DNA from 3 places in the Teichococcus aerofrigidensis genome. Region 3 is predicted to be linked to each of the others. Evidence: riboswitches for the same ligand, from Rfam matches in the RefSeq annotation. Region 3 holds a riboswitch; each other region holds the start of a gene.
The links. Region 3 has a riboswitch for cobalamin ahead of metE (5-methyltetrahydropteroyltriglutamate--homocysteine S-methyltransferase). Riboswitches for the same ligand answer to the same signal wherever they lie in the genome.
Positions count from the first base shown of each region.

Region 1: it holds a riboswitch for cobalamin, as region 3 does, so the genes downstream of both, ACVMLK_RS13580 (DUF1636 family protein) here and metE (5-methyltetrahydropteroyltriglutamate--homocysteine S-methyltransferase) in region 3, are expected to answer to the same signal.
Region 2: it holds a riboswitch for cobalamin, as region 3 does, so the genes downstream of both, ACVMLK_RS12685 (ABC transporter substrate-binding protein) here and metE (5-methyltetrahydropteroyltriglutamate--homocysteine S-methyltransferase) in region 3, are expected to answer to the same signal.

Region 1 covers NZ_JBSXMU010000063.1:902-5,463, reverse strand. The annotation lists gene ACVMLK_RS13595 (glycine betaine ABC transporter substrate-binding protein) at 1-306, opposite strand, end outside; gene ACVMLK_RS13590 (ABC transporter permease) at 380-1,291, opposite strand; gene proV (glycine betaine/L-proline ABC transporter ATP-binding protein ProV) at 1,307-2,515, opposite strand; cobalamin riboswitch at 3,106-3,333, shown strand; gene ACVMLK_RS13580 (DUF1636 family protein) at 3,468-3,869, shown strand; gene cobW (cobalamin biosynthesis protein CobW) at 3,866-4,562, shown strand, end outside.
Region 2 covers NZ_JBSXMU010000054.1:18,306-22,867, reverse strand. The annotation lists gene ACVMLK_RS12690 (M10 family metallopeptidase) at 1-1,268, opposite strand, end outside; cobalamin riboswitch at 1,408-1,615, shown strand; gene ACVMLK_RS12685 (ABC transporter substrate-binding protein) at 1,760-2,806, shown strand; gene ACVMLK_RS12680 (FecCD family ABC transporter permease) at 2,812-3,867, shown strand; gene ACVMLK_RS12675 (ABC transporter ATP-binding protein) at 3,878-4,562, shown strand, end outside.
Region 3 covers NZ_JBSXMU010000023.1:1,400-5,961, reverse strand. The annotation lists gene ACVMLK_RS07510 (ABC transporter ATP-binding protein) at 1-494, opposite strand, end outside; cobalamin riboswitch at 592-856, shown strand; partial or broken gene metE (5-methyltetrahydropteroyltriglutamate--homocysteine S-methyltransferase) at 961-3,321, shown strand; gene ACVMLK_RS07500 (MFS transporter) at 3,376-4,562, opposite strand, start outside.

The DNA of each region.
Region 1 (4,562 bases), on a different contig from region 3:
GCGCTTGAAGTAGTCGGCATGGGTCTGCGGCAGCCAGCACATCAGCATGGCATCGACATCGCCGCGCGTGATGCCCTGGTAGAGCGGCGCCACGTCGGTCTGCACCAGCTCGACCTTGTGGCCCAGCCGGTCCTCGATCAGCCGGGCGGCGAGGCGAGTGATGAACTCCGCGTCTGCCCAGGGGGCGAAGCCCAGCTTGATGGTGGCGCCCGACTGGGCGCGCGCGGGGCGGGCCAGGCTCATCGGCAGGGCGGCGGCACCGAGGCCGGCGGACAGGGTCAGGAAGGCGCGCTTGTTCAGCAGCATTCTGGCGTTCTTTCTTCTCTGTTGCGGATTTGCGGAATGGCGGAGGTGGGCCGCCGGTGCGGCCCCGCCGGTCTCAGCCGCGGGTGGCCGGCGCCGCGGCGGGCGCCTCCGAACGGCCGGCGAAGAGCTGGCGCAGGCTGAAGCCCAAACCCTTCCGGCCCTCCTGCTGGCCGAAGCTCTGCGTGATGCGGTCGAGCAGCACGGCGAGCACGACGACGGCCAGGCCACCCTCGAAGCCGGTGCCGACATCGAGCCGCTGGATGCCGGTGAGCACGGTGTTGCCGAGGCCACCGGCGCCGATCATCGAGGCGATGACGACCATCGACAGCGACAGCATGATGGTCTGGTTGATGCCGGCCATGATCGAGGGCAGCGCGTTCGGGATCTGCACCTTCCAGAGCAGCTGCGAGGGGGTGCAGCCGAAGGCGAGACCGGCCTCGATGAACTCCGCATGCACCTGGCGGATGCCGAGGTTGGTCAGGCGCACCACCGGCGGCATGGCGAAGATGACGGTCGCGATGGTGCCCGGCACGGCGCCGAGGCCGAAGAACATGGCGGCCGGGATCAGGTAGACGAAGGCCGGCATGGTCTGCATCAGGTCGAGCGTCGGGCGCAGCAGCATCTGCCCGAGCCCGCTGCGCGCCATGGCGATGCCGAGGGGGACGCCCATGACGATGGCGATGACGGTCGCCGCCAGCACCAGGCCGAGCGTCTCCATCATCCGGTCCCACAGCCCCATGCCGGTGATCAGCAGCAGCGCCGCGACGGCGAAGACGGCGAACCTCCAGCCCACGCGCCACAGCGCCAGCAGCGCGATGATCGCGATCATCGCCGGGGCCGGCAGCAGATGCAGCCCGGACTGGATGCCGCCGGTGACGAAGCCGATGACGGCCGCGATGGCGTCCAGCGCGGGGGTGAAGTGGTCGAGCACATAGTTGACGACGGCATCGGCACCCTCGCCGATGCGCAGATCCATACCCTGCATGATCTCTCCTCCCCCTCAGTTGCCGGACCGGTCGAGCGTGCTGAGCAGCGCCGACTTGCTGATGGAGCCGAGGTAGCGGCGGCTCTCGTCCACCACCGGCACCGGGAAGGGGCTTTGCGCCACGCGGCCCATCACGTCGGACAGGGTCTCGGCGGCGGCGATGGGCTCCACCTCCGGCAGGAAGGCGCGGTGATAGGGGTCCGCCCCGCCGTCACGCGCCGCGCGGGCGAGGGATTCGGCGCTGACCATGCCGTGGTAGCGCTTGTCCCGCCCGACGATGATGGCGACGTCGCGGTCGTGCCGGCGCATCCGCTCCAGCGCCGCATGCACCGCCATGCCGCGCCGGTCGATCAGCGTCACCTGCGTCTCGCGCGCGATGTCGCCGGCGCGGAAGACCTGCGACACATCCACGTTGCGGAAGAAGGAGCGGACATAGTCGTTGGCCGGGTTGGTCACGATCTCGTCCGGCGTGCCGACCTGCACGACATTGCCGTGCTGCATGATGGCGATGCGGTCGCCGATGCGCATGGCCTCGTCGAGATCGTGGCTGACGAAGATGATGGTGCGGCTCTGCTCGGACTGCAGACGCAGCAGCTCGTCCTGCATCTCGGTGCGGATCAACGGATCGAGCGCCGAGAAGGCCTCGTCCATCAGCAGCACGCTGGGCTCGCTCGCCAGAGCGCGGGCGAGGCCGACGCGCTGCTTCATGCCGCCCGAGAGCTGGTCCGGCCGGCTCTCGGCATAGGCGGCGAGGCCGACGCCCTCCAGCGCCGCCATGGCCTTGCGCCGCCGCTCCGCCTCGCCAATGCCGGCCACCTCCAGCCCGAAGGCCGCGTTGTCGATCACCGTGCGGTTGGGCAGCAGGGCGAAGGACTGGAAGACCATGCTCATGTCGCGGCGGCGCAGCTCAATCAGCTCGCGCTTCGACATCTTCGTGATGTCCTGGCCGTCGATGAGGATCTCGCCGGCCGAGGGTTCGATCAGCCGGTTCAGCAGCCGCAGCAGGGTGGATTTGCCGGAGCCGGAGAGGCCCATGATGACGAAGATCTCGCCGGCATGGATGTCGAAGCTGGCGTCGTTGACGCCGAGGGTGCAGCCGGTCTCGGCCTTGATGGTGTCCTTGTCGCGGCCCTGCCGCACCATGCGGAGCGCGGCGTCGGAATCGTCGCCGAACACCTTGTAGACATGCCGGAGGGCGATCTTCACCGGGGCCTGCTCGGCCATCGGGTCGGTGGTGGCCCCGCCGGGCCGGTCGGCCGGGATCGCCGCCGGGGGTGACGGGGGGGTCTGCGCTGGATTGTCCATGTGTCTGCCTTGCGGTCTGCCCTCCGCCGGGCGGGGGCGGACACCTCCATGATCGGTTCCAAGGGGTGGCGGCCACGAGGGGCCAGGCCCGGCCAGTTTCAGCCGCGCCGCCCCGAAAATGACACAATTCTGTGCCGCCACATCTATTGGCGGGGAAACCTAATACAGCCTTGTCTCAGAGTCTACCGAAAATCGCATTTCCGGCCGCGCCGCCGAATGGATTACCGCGATAACGCCGCCCTGGTGATATAGACCCTTCGTGATTTCTTTCGAAATCTCCCTATTCAAGTAATTTACACTTTATCCCTATTACGTATTGCCCCGCTTGTTCCATTCCCGAAGTCATGGGAACTTCGCGGCCAAGCTGCGCCCGGAGGCGGGCCGGATCGAATTGTGTCTTTCGCCCGGGGCTGACCCGTTGTGGCGGCGGCGTCGCGGTTTCAGCCGGGGGGGGGGGGGGGGGGGGGGGGGGGGGGGGGCGGCCGCCCCCCCCCCCCCCCCCCCCCCGCCTAGGAGACGGCCAGATGGTCTCCCGCCATCGGCGGCTGCCGGGGCGGGGGTGAAAAGGGAATGCGGTGCGGGCTCCCCGGGGCCCCAGGCCGCGGCTGCCCCCGCAACTGTAGGCGGAGAGCGGCCCGCCGACATGCCACTGGCCGCGCCGCGAGGGGTGGCCGGGAAGGCCGGCGGGGCGCGCCCGATCCGTGAGCCAGGAGACCTGCCATCCCCATCGGATCGTGCCACCGGGCGGGGTGCCCCGGCGGGCGGCGATGTGTCCGGGGGTTCCGTCCTCCCGGCGCCTCGACCCGGTCGCCGCATGGCGCCGGGCGGTCGGCACTCCGTGACCGCCTCGCGACGGAGGACCGCCGTGCCGATGATCGAGCCGAACCGGGAGCCGCCCACGCTGCTGGTCTGCGTCACCTGCCGCGCCGACCGGCCGCTCGCCGAGGGTGAGACGCCGCCCGGCCGCCGGCTGCACGACGCCGTGGCGGCGGCGCTGGCCGCCCATCCCGCGCCGCCGGTCGCGCTGCGCCCCGTCACCTGCCTGGCCGTCTGCGAGCGCGGCTGCGCCGCCGCCATGACCGCGCCGGGCAAGTGGAGCTATCTGCTCGGCCATCTGGAGGCGGGGCAGGCCGCCGACCTGCTGGCCTATGGCGCCACCTACGCCGCCCATCCCAGCGGCGCCGTGCTGCCCTCCCGCCGCCCCGAATCGCTGCGCCGCGCCGTGCTCGGCCGGCTGCCCTCCCTCCTTCCCGCCCCGGAGTCCGCCGCATGAGCACGCTGGAGAAGACCCCCGCCACCATCGTCACCGGCTTCCTCGGCGCCGGGAAGACGACGCTGCTGCGCCAGGTGATGGCGCAGGCGGAGGGGCGGCGCATCGCCATCATCGTCAACGAGTTCGGCGCGCTCGGCATCGATGGGGAGACGCTGAAGAGCTGCGGCATCCCGGGCTGCGCCGAGGAGAACATCGTCGAGCTGGCCAATGGCTGCCTCTGCTGCACCGTGGCCGACGACTTCATCCCGACCATGCAGGCACTGCTCGACCGGCCGGAGCCGCCGGAGCACATCCTGATCGAGACCTCCGGCCTCGCCCTGCCGAAGCCGCTGATCAAGGCCTTCAACTGGCCCGGCATCCGCTCCCGCGTCACCGTCGATGGCGTGATCACCGTGGTCGACGGCCCCGCCGTGGCCGAGGGCCGCTTCGCCGACGACCCCGCGGCGGTCGCGGCGCAGCGCGCGGCCGACCCGTCGCTCGATCACGACAACCCGCTGGCCGAGGTCTACGAGGACCAGCTCGCCAGCGCCGACCTCGTGGTGCTGAACAAGGCCGACCTGCTGGATGCCGCCGTGCTGGAGCGGCTGACCGGCGAGATCGCCGCCGGCCTGCCGCGCGCCGTCAAGGTGGTGCCGGCCCGGGAGGGGGCGCTGGATGCGGCGCTGCTGCTCGGCCTCGGCGCCGCGGCCGAGG
Region 2 (4,562 bases), on a different contig from region 3:
TCGAAGACGCCGATGTCGAAGCCGGCGCCGCCATCCAGCAGATCGTTCCCGGCGCCGCCCTCGAGGATGTCGTCGCCCGCCTCCCCGAACAGCCTGTCGGCGCCGGCGAGGCCGAGCAGATGGTCGTCGCCGGCGCCGCCGCGCAGGGTATTGGCGGCCTGGTTGCCGGAGATCCGGTCGTTGCCGGCGCCGCCGATGGCGTTCTCGATCAGCGAGCGCGTGTCGCCCTCGTGCAGCAGCGCGTTGTAGACCGTGCCGCTGGCGCGGATGCCGTGCTCCTGGTCGAGCCAGGCCCGCTGCGCCTCGGAGGTGATGGAGGCGCCGCCCGGGGCGAGGTCCACCACCACGCCGCCGGCATAGCCGGAGAGATCGTAGGTGTCGTTGCCGCCGCCGTCCCAGACGGTCATGAAGACGCGATTCGCCCCCGGCCGGCCCTGCGCCGCGCCGTCGATCGACATCTCGCCGGTCGCGGGGTTCCAGCTGTAGCGCGTGTCGCCGTCCCGCAGGCCGTAATCGGCGCCGTAGAGCGTCTGCAGCGCGGCGATGTCGAGCATCATGTAGGTCTGCGGCAGGTCCCACGGCCCGGCGGTGAGCTGGCCGAGCGTGCCGCCGGAATGGCTGCGGTAGCTCATCACCGTGAATTCGCTGTTGTCCCAGGCGGTCTCCATCGCCTGTCCGGTGATGCCGGTGGCCTCGTGCGGATGCTTGAGGCCGAGCGCGTGGCCCAGCTCGTGCAGCAGGGATTCGTAGGCGTAATCGCCGAGCGCCGGGTGGCGGTAGTCGTAGCGGTCGCCGAACCAGACATCCCCCGCCTTGTCGCTGCTGCCCGGGGAATAGGCCCAGGCGGTGGGGGGCTGCGAGGACTGGGCGAAGCGGATCTCGGCCTGGCTGGCGGCCGCCTCGCTGACCTGCAGCAGGGTGAAGCCGGTGACCGGGAAGGCGTGCAGCAGCGCGGTCTCGCCCGAGGCGGTGCCGAGCAGCGCGGCGCGCGCCACGGCCTGCTGCGCCGAGGAGACCGGCAGGAAGCCGGTGAGCGCCTCGCTGGAGCCGCCGCCATAGGCGCCGGCGGATTGCGGGAATCCGAAGCGCACCGGGCCGCCCCAGGCGGGGCCGGAGATCAGGGCATCCACCGCCGTGTTGCCGGAGGCGGTGGCCATCCGCACCGGGGCCTCCTGGGCCTTCAGCGTGCCGGCGAGGGCCGTGGTGGCGGTGTCGTCCGCCGGCGGGGCGGCGAGGCAGGCCAGGAGGCTGCCGCATTTCTCACACATGGACCGCCGTCACTCCTGGCAGAATCTTACAATACGGGCGGGAAGCTAGGGCCGGGCACGCTCCGGTTGCAAGCTGGGCCGCGGCATGGGCGCTCCGCGGCGGCGGCCGGGCTTTTGTCTTGCCAGCCCGGCGGCCTTCCATTACCGGTGCCGCGTCGGTGTCCGAGAGGACCTAACAGGGAACCCGCCATGGCCGCGCGCCATGAAACGGGACTGCCCCCGCAACTGTAGGCGGCGAGCCGGATCCCGGCAGGCCACTGGGATGCCTCCGCAGGGAGGCCGCCCGGGAAGGCGGGATCAGGCACTGACCCGCCAGTCAGGAGACCTGCCGGCACGTGTGACCACCAGCCGGGCGGGGTTGTCCGGGCAGGGATGCCGATGAACGTGCTGCAACGCGACCTCCAGCGCGGCCCGCGCCCGCGTGCCGCCTCTCCGGAATGCCCCGCCTGGCCATCGCGCCGCCGGCGCCATCCTGACCGGAGATCTGCGTCATGAGGTTTGCGTCCCTCCAGGCCGTGGCGGCGGGCCTCGGCCTGCACCTGCTGCTGCCCCTCGCCCCCGCTTTGGCCCAGCCGGCCGCCGCGCCCGCGTCGCAGGCCACCGCCTATCCGCTGACGGTGGAGAATTGCGGCGAGCGGCTGACCTTCGCCGGCCCGCCGGACCGCGCCGTCACCATCGGACAGTCCGCCACCGAGATCCTCTACGCGCTGGGCGCGGGCGGGCGCATGGCCGGCACCGCGCTCTGGTTCAACAACGTGCTGCCCGAGTTCCGGGCGCAGAATGACAAGGTGCCGCGCCTCGACAACAACGCGCCGAGCTTCGAATCGGTGATCGCCAAGCGGCCCGGACTGGTGGCGACGCAGTTCGAGTGGATGATCGGGCCGCAGGGCGTGGTCGGCACCCGGCCGCAGTTCCACGAGCTCGGCATCCCGACCTACATCATGCCCGCCGATTGCGAGGGCAAGAACAACCTGGTCGGCGCCGACGGCACCCGCACCGCCGCCTTCTCGACCGAGAGCCTCTACAAGGGCATCGGCCAGCTCGCCGCGATCTTCGACCGGCGCGGCGCGGGCGAGGCGCTCGTCGCCGACCTCCGCGCGCGCGAGGCGCGGGCGGTGGAGCGGGCGCGGGGTCTCGGGCTGAAGGATGCCTCGGCCGCCTTCTGGTTCTCCAGCGCCGATCTCGACCTCGACCCCTACATGGCCGGGCAAAAGGGCATCCCCGGCTACATGATGCGCACCCTCGGCCTGCGGAACGTGGTGCAGTCGGACGAGGAGTGGCCGACGGTCGGCTGGGAGACCATCGCGCGGGCCAATCCCTCGGTGCTGGTCATCGCGCGCATGGACCGGCGCCGCTTCCCGGCCGATGACTACGAGAAGAAGCTGGAGTTCCTCCGCAGCGATCCGGTGACGAGCCAGATGGAGGCGGTGCGGCGCGGCCGCATCGTCATCCTCGACGCGCATGCCATGCAGGCCACCATCCGGCTGATCGGCGGGCTGGAGACGCTGACCGAGGCGATGGCGAAGCTGGAGAAGTGAGCTTCGTGGCGGCGCCGCCCGCGCTGTGGCCGCGGCTCGGCCGGGCCGCGCTGGTCAGCCTCGGCATCGCGCTGGTGCTGGCGCTGGCGCTGCTCGCCGGCATCTGCATCGGCGAGACGGCGATCCCGCCCGCGACGGTGCTGAGGACGCTGGCCAACAAGTCGTTCGGCGCCGCCTACGAGATCGACCGGATCGACCAGGGCATTGTCTGGAACTACCGGCTGACGCGCGCCATCCTCGCCGCCTGCTGCGGCGCCGGCCTCGCCGTCTCGGGCGTGGTGCTGCAGGCGCTGCTGCGCAACGCCCTGGCCGATCCCTACCTGCTCGGCATCTCCGCCGGCGCCTCGACCGGCGCGGTGCTGGTGACGGTGGTGGGCATCGGCGCCGGCGCGGTCTCGCTCTCGGCCGGGGCGCTGGCCGGGGCGCTCACTGCCTTCCTGCTGGTGGCGGTGCTGGCGCGGGCGGCCGGCGGGGGGGCGGGGCCGCGCGGCGCCGGGCAGATCGTGCTGGCCGGCATCGCCGGCTCGCAGCTGTTCAACGCGCTGACCGCCTTCCTGATCACCCGCTCGGCCAGCGCCGAGCAGGCGCGGGGCATCATGTTCTGGCTGCTCGGCAATCTCAGCGGCGTGCGCTGGGACGACACGGCGCGCGCCGTGCCGGTGGCGCTGGCCGTGACGCTGGTCTGCCTCTGGCACGCCCGCGCGCTCGATGCCTTCACCTTCGGCGCCGATTCCGCCGCCAGCCTCGGCGTGCCGGTGCGGCGCGTGCAGGCCACGCTGATCCTCTGCGCCGCCACGGCCACCGCCGTGATGGTCAGCATCGTCGGCGCCATCGGCTTCGTCGGCCTGGTGATCCCGCATGCGGCGCGCTTCCTGGTGGGCGTGCGGCACGGGCGGCTGCTGCCGGCGGCGGCGCTCATCGGAGCGGTCTTCCTGATCGCCGCCGACGTGCTCTCGCGCACCCTGGTGCCGGGGCAGGTGCTGCCGATCGGTGTCATCACCGCCCTCGTCGGCGCGCCGGTCTTCGCGCTGATCCTGATCCGCGCGCGGCCCGCCCGATGAGGCCCCCCCGGTGAGCGCGCCCGTCCTGGAGGCGGAGGACCTCGCCTGGGCCCCGCGTGGCGGCGAGATCCTGCGCGGCGTCAGTCTCGCCGTGCGCGCCGGCGAGACGCTCGGGCTGATCGGCCCGAACGGCTCGGGCAAGTCGACGCTGATGCGGCTGCTGGCGGGGGTGCTGGCGCCCTCGCGCGGGGTGGTGCGGCTCGGCGGCGAGCGGCTGGCGCGGCTCGGCCGGCGGGCCGTGGCGCAGCAGCTGGCCTTCGTCGAGCAGCAGGCCGAGACGGCCGAGCGCATCACGGTGCGCGACGCGGTCGAGCTCGGCCGCACGCCCTTCCTTTCGCTGACGCGGCCCTGGTCTGCGGCGGACGATGCCATCGTCGACGGCGCGCTGGCGGCGGTCGAGATGGAGGGCTTCGCGGCGCGCGACTGGGCGACGCTTTCGGGCGGCGAGCGGCAGCGCGTGCACATCGCCCGCGCGCTGGCCCAGCAGCCGCGCATCCTGCTGCTGGACGAGCCGACCAACCATCTCGACATCCACCACCAGCTGGCGATCCTCGGCCTGGTCGCCGCGCTGCCGGTGACGACGGTGATCGCGCTGCACGACCTCAACCAGGCGATGGGCTGCGACCGCGTCGGCGTGCTGCAGGCCGGGCGGCTGGTGGCGCTCGGCACGCCCGCCGAGGTGCTGGCGCCCGCGC
Region 3 (4,562 bases):
TCCAGCCAGACCATCGCGGCGGCGAGGCCGATGACGGTGAGCCCGTCGGCCAGGGCGTTGATCGCCTTGGTCAGCGCCTCGCGGATCGCCTGGGCATCGGCGGTGAAGCGGGCGGCATGGCGGGCCGGGGCGTCATGCGCGACCAGCGCGAGGTCGGTGCGGGTCAGGGCGCGGAACAGGTCGTTCTGGATGCGCTCGATGACGCGCAGCACCACCGCCTGCACCGAGATGGCCTGGCCGTACTGCGCCAGCGACTTCGCGGCGGTGAGCAGGATGATGGCCGGCGGGATCAGCCAGACGATGCGCCCGTCGCCGGCGGTGAACAGGTCGAAGGCCTGCTGGATGACCAGCGGATAGAGCGCGGTCAGCCCCGCCAGCGCCCCGGTGCAGACCAGGGCGAGCAGGATGCCGCCCTTGTGATGCCGGACATAATGCCGCCAGAGGCGGGCGGTCAGGGCGCGGGTGGTCTCGGGGGGCGGAAGGGCAGCGGCCATGCCGCCGCGCTTAGAGCCTTCGGGGGCGGCGGCAAAGGGGCTTCTGTCCGGACCGGTGGCCACTGGAGCCGGCTTGCCAGATCTATTTAACATAAGTATATCTTTATGTGTCGCCGGTCCCGCGCGAGCGGGTGAAAAGGGAACGCCGTGCGCTCCGGCCGGGCCATCGCGCCCGGGAGCCAGTCGGCGGCTGCCCCCGCAACTGTCAGCGGCGTGCCGCTGGCCCATTCGCCGTGGAAGCCTCCGCGGCGGGCCACTGCGCCACCCTCCGGGGCGCGCGGGAAGGCCGGGCCGGCGGTGTCCTGGGCGCCATGCCCCGGAACGCCGCGAGCCAGGAGACCTGCCGGCGTCGCACCAGACCAGGCCGCCGGGCGGGGTGAACCGGAGGCAGGACCGAGAGCATGACGACCTTCCAACGGGGCCCCTCCGGCCCGGCCACCGCCACCGCCCGGCCGGAGGGCGGCGCATGACCGTCGCCGCCAATCTGGGCTTCCCCCGCATCGGCGCCCGGCGCGAGCTGAAATCCGCGCTGGAGGCGCACTGGGCGGGCGAACTGGACGAGGCCGGTCTGCTGGAGGCCGCGCGGGGCCTGCGCCAGCGGCACTGGCAGCTCCAGGCCGGCCAGGGCATCAGCCACATCCCGAGCAACGATTTCGCGCTCTACGACCAGGTGCTCGACACTGCCGGCATGCTGGGCGCCATCCCCGAGGGCTATGGCTGGCGAGGTGGGCCGGTGTCGCTCGCGACCGCCTTCGCCCTGGCGCGCGGCGCGCGTGGCACCGCGGCCGAGCGGTCCGCCGGCATCGCGGCCGGCCTGCCGGCGCTCGAGATGACCAAGTGGTTCGACACCAACTACCACTACCTGGTGCCGCGCCTCTCCGCCGGGCAGCGCTTCGAGCTGACGGAGAACCGCCCCCTGGCGGCCTTCCGCGAGGCCCTGCCGCTGCGCACCCGCCCGGTGCTGCTCGGCCCGGTCAGCTTCCTGCTGCTCAGCAAGACGGAGGACGGCTCGGACCCGCTCGGCCTGCTGGACCGCCTGCTGCCGCTCTATGCCAGGCTCCTGGGCGAACTGGCCGCAGCGAACTGCGCCTGGGTGCAGATGGACGAGCCCGCCCTGGCGCTCGATCTCCCCGAGGCGGCGCGCGAGGCCTTCCGCCGCGCCTATGCCGCCCTGGCGGAGGGCGCCACGCCCGACCTGCTGCTGACCAGCTATTTCGGCCCGATGGCCGACAATCTGGCCACCGCCGCCAGCCTGCCGGTGGCCGGGCTGCATCTCGACCTGGTTCGCGGCGCGGCCGACCTGGAGCCGGCGCTCGATCTGCTCCCCCCGGAGCGCTGGCTGTCGCTCGGTCTGGTGGACGGCCGCAATGTCTGGCGTTGCGACCTGCGCGCGGCGCTGGGCACCCTGCGGCGGGTGGCGGAGCGGCGGGGGACACGGCGGCTGATCGTCGCCCCCTCCTGCAGCCTGCTGCATGTCCCGGTCGATCTGGCGCAGGAGGGCGGGGAGGGCCAGCGGGGGCTCGACCCGGCGGTACGGTCCTGGCTCGCCTTCGCCACCCAGAAGCTGGAGGAGGTGGCCGCCCTGGCACGCGGCCTGGACGAGGGCGAGGCCGCCATCGCCCAGGCCCTGGCCGCCAGCGACCGGGCGCGGCAGGGGCGGGCGGAGAGCGCCGCCGCGCACCGGCCCGAGGTGCGGGCGCGCCTCGCCGCCGTGACGCCGGAGATGGCCCGGCGCGCCGGCGCCTTCCCGGCCCGCCGCGCGGCACAGCGGGCACGGCTCGGCCTGCCCGACTTTCCCACCACCACCATCGGCTCCTTCCCGCAGACGCCCGAGGTGCGGCAGGCCCGCGCCGCCCTGGCGCGCGGCACGCTGGACGCGGAGGGCTACGAGCGGCGGGTCGAGGCCTGGATCGACGAGGCCCTGCGCTGGCAGGAGGAGGTCGGGCTCGACGTGCTGGTGCATGGCGAGTTCGAGCGCAACGACATGGTGAAGTACTTCGGCGAGCAGCTCGACGGCTACGCCTTCACCCGGCATGGCTGGGTGCAGTCCTACGGCAGCCGCTGCGTCGCGCCGCCGATCATCTGGGGCGACGTGGCGCGGCCGGGGTCCATGACGGTGCGCTGGGCGGCCTACGCGCAGTCGCGCAGCGCGCGGCCGGTCAAGGGCATGCTGACCGGGCCGGTGACCATGCTGCAATGGTCCTTCGTGCGCGACGACATCCCGCGCGCCGAGGTCTGCCGCCAGATCGCCCTGGCGCTGCGGGACGAGGTGACGGAGCTGGAGGCGGCCGGCATCGCCGTGATCCAGGTCGACGAGCCGGCCTTCCGCGAGGGGCTGCCGCTGCGCCGCGCGGCCTAGCAGGCCTATCTGGACTGGGCGGTGGAGAGCTTCCGCCTGGCCACGGCCGGGGTGCGGGACGACACCGCCATCCCCACCCACATGTGCTACTCCGAGTTCAACGACATCCTGCCCGCCATCGCGGCGATGGATGCCGATGCCATCTCGATCGAGACGACACGCAGCCGGATGGAGCTGCTCGATGCCTTCGCGCCCCGTCCGGGCGGGGGCGAGGAGGCGGCCTGGCCGGCCGAGATCGGCCCCGGCATCTGGGACATCCACAGCCCGCGCGTGCCGGAGGCGGCGGAGATGGCGGAACTGCTTCGGCTGGCGCGGAGGCGGCTGGCCGACTGGCAGATCTGGGTCAACTCGGATTGCGGGCTGAAGACCCGCCGCTGGGAGGAGGTGCGCCCCGCGCTGGAGCACATGGTCGCCGCCGCGCGCACGCTCCGCGCCGAGGCGGGGGGAAGCGGGACCGGCACAGCCTGAGCGGGCGCGCGCCGGAGAGGGGGCGGGGCCGCCATGGCCCCGTCCAGGGAGGGATCAGCGGGCGGCGGTCCGGGCCTCGCCCGGCAGGGGGGCTGGCGTGGCGGCCGGCAGGGCGGAGGCCGCGGGGCGGCCGTTCACCAGCAGGGTGACGATGCCGACCAGCGCCACGGCGGCGACGTAATGCGCCGGGCCCAGAGGGTCGATCGCCACCAGGCCGGAGACCAGCAGCGGCGTCAGCCCGCCGAAGATCGCATAGGCCACGTTGTAGGCGAAGGAGACGCCGGTGAAGCGGATCGGCGGCGGGAAGGCGTGGATCATCACGAAGGGCACCACGGTGATGCCGCCGATCGCCACGCCGGCCAGGGCGTAGAGCGGCACCAGCAGATCGGGCCGCAGACCGGCGCCGATGTAGAGCGCGTAGGTGGTGGCCAGCAGCGCCAGCCCGCCGGCGATGCCTACCCGGATGCTGCCGAAGCGGTCCAGCAGCCAGCCGCAGAGGATGGCCGAGACGCTCAGCGTGAAGGTCGCCGCCAGATTGCCGCGCAGCGTCTCGGCCGGGGTGAGGCCGTGCAGCTTCTGTAGCAGCGTGGGCGTCATCAGGATGACGACCACGATGGCGGCGGTCAGCATCCAGGTCATCAGCATGGAGATCGCCACGCCGCGGCCGTGCCCGGCCAGCACCCGCTTGATCGGCAGGTCGCGCGTCAGCTCGGCGCGGCGGCGCATCTCCTCGAAGACCGGTGTCTCGCGCAGGAAGCGGCGCAGGTACATGGCCAGCAGCCCGAAGACGCCGCCGATCAGGAAGGCGATGCGCCAGCCCCAGGCGGCGACCTCGGCGGGGGTCATGGCGGTGTTGATGGCGGTGGCCATCAGCGAGCCCAGCATGATGCCGCCGGTGAGGCCGCCGGTCAGCATGCCGACGGCGAGGCCGACATGGCGCGGCGGCACATGTTCGGAGACGAAGACCCAGGCGCCCGGCCCCTCGCCGCCGATCGCGGCCCCCTGCATCATGCGGAAGATCAGCAGCAGGATCGGCGCGGCATAGCCCAGCGTCGCATAGGTCGGCGTCAGGCCGATCAGCAGCGTCGGCACCGCCATCAGGAAGATGGAGAAGGTGAACATGCGCTTGCGGCCGAGCTTGTCGCCGAAATGCGCCATGACCAGGCCGCCGAGCGGCCGCGCCAGGTAGCCGGCGGCGAAGATGCCGAAGGTCTGCAACTGCTGCAGCCAGTCGGGCATGC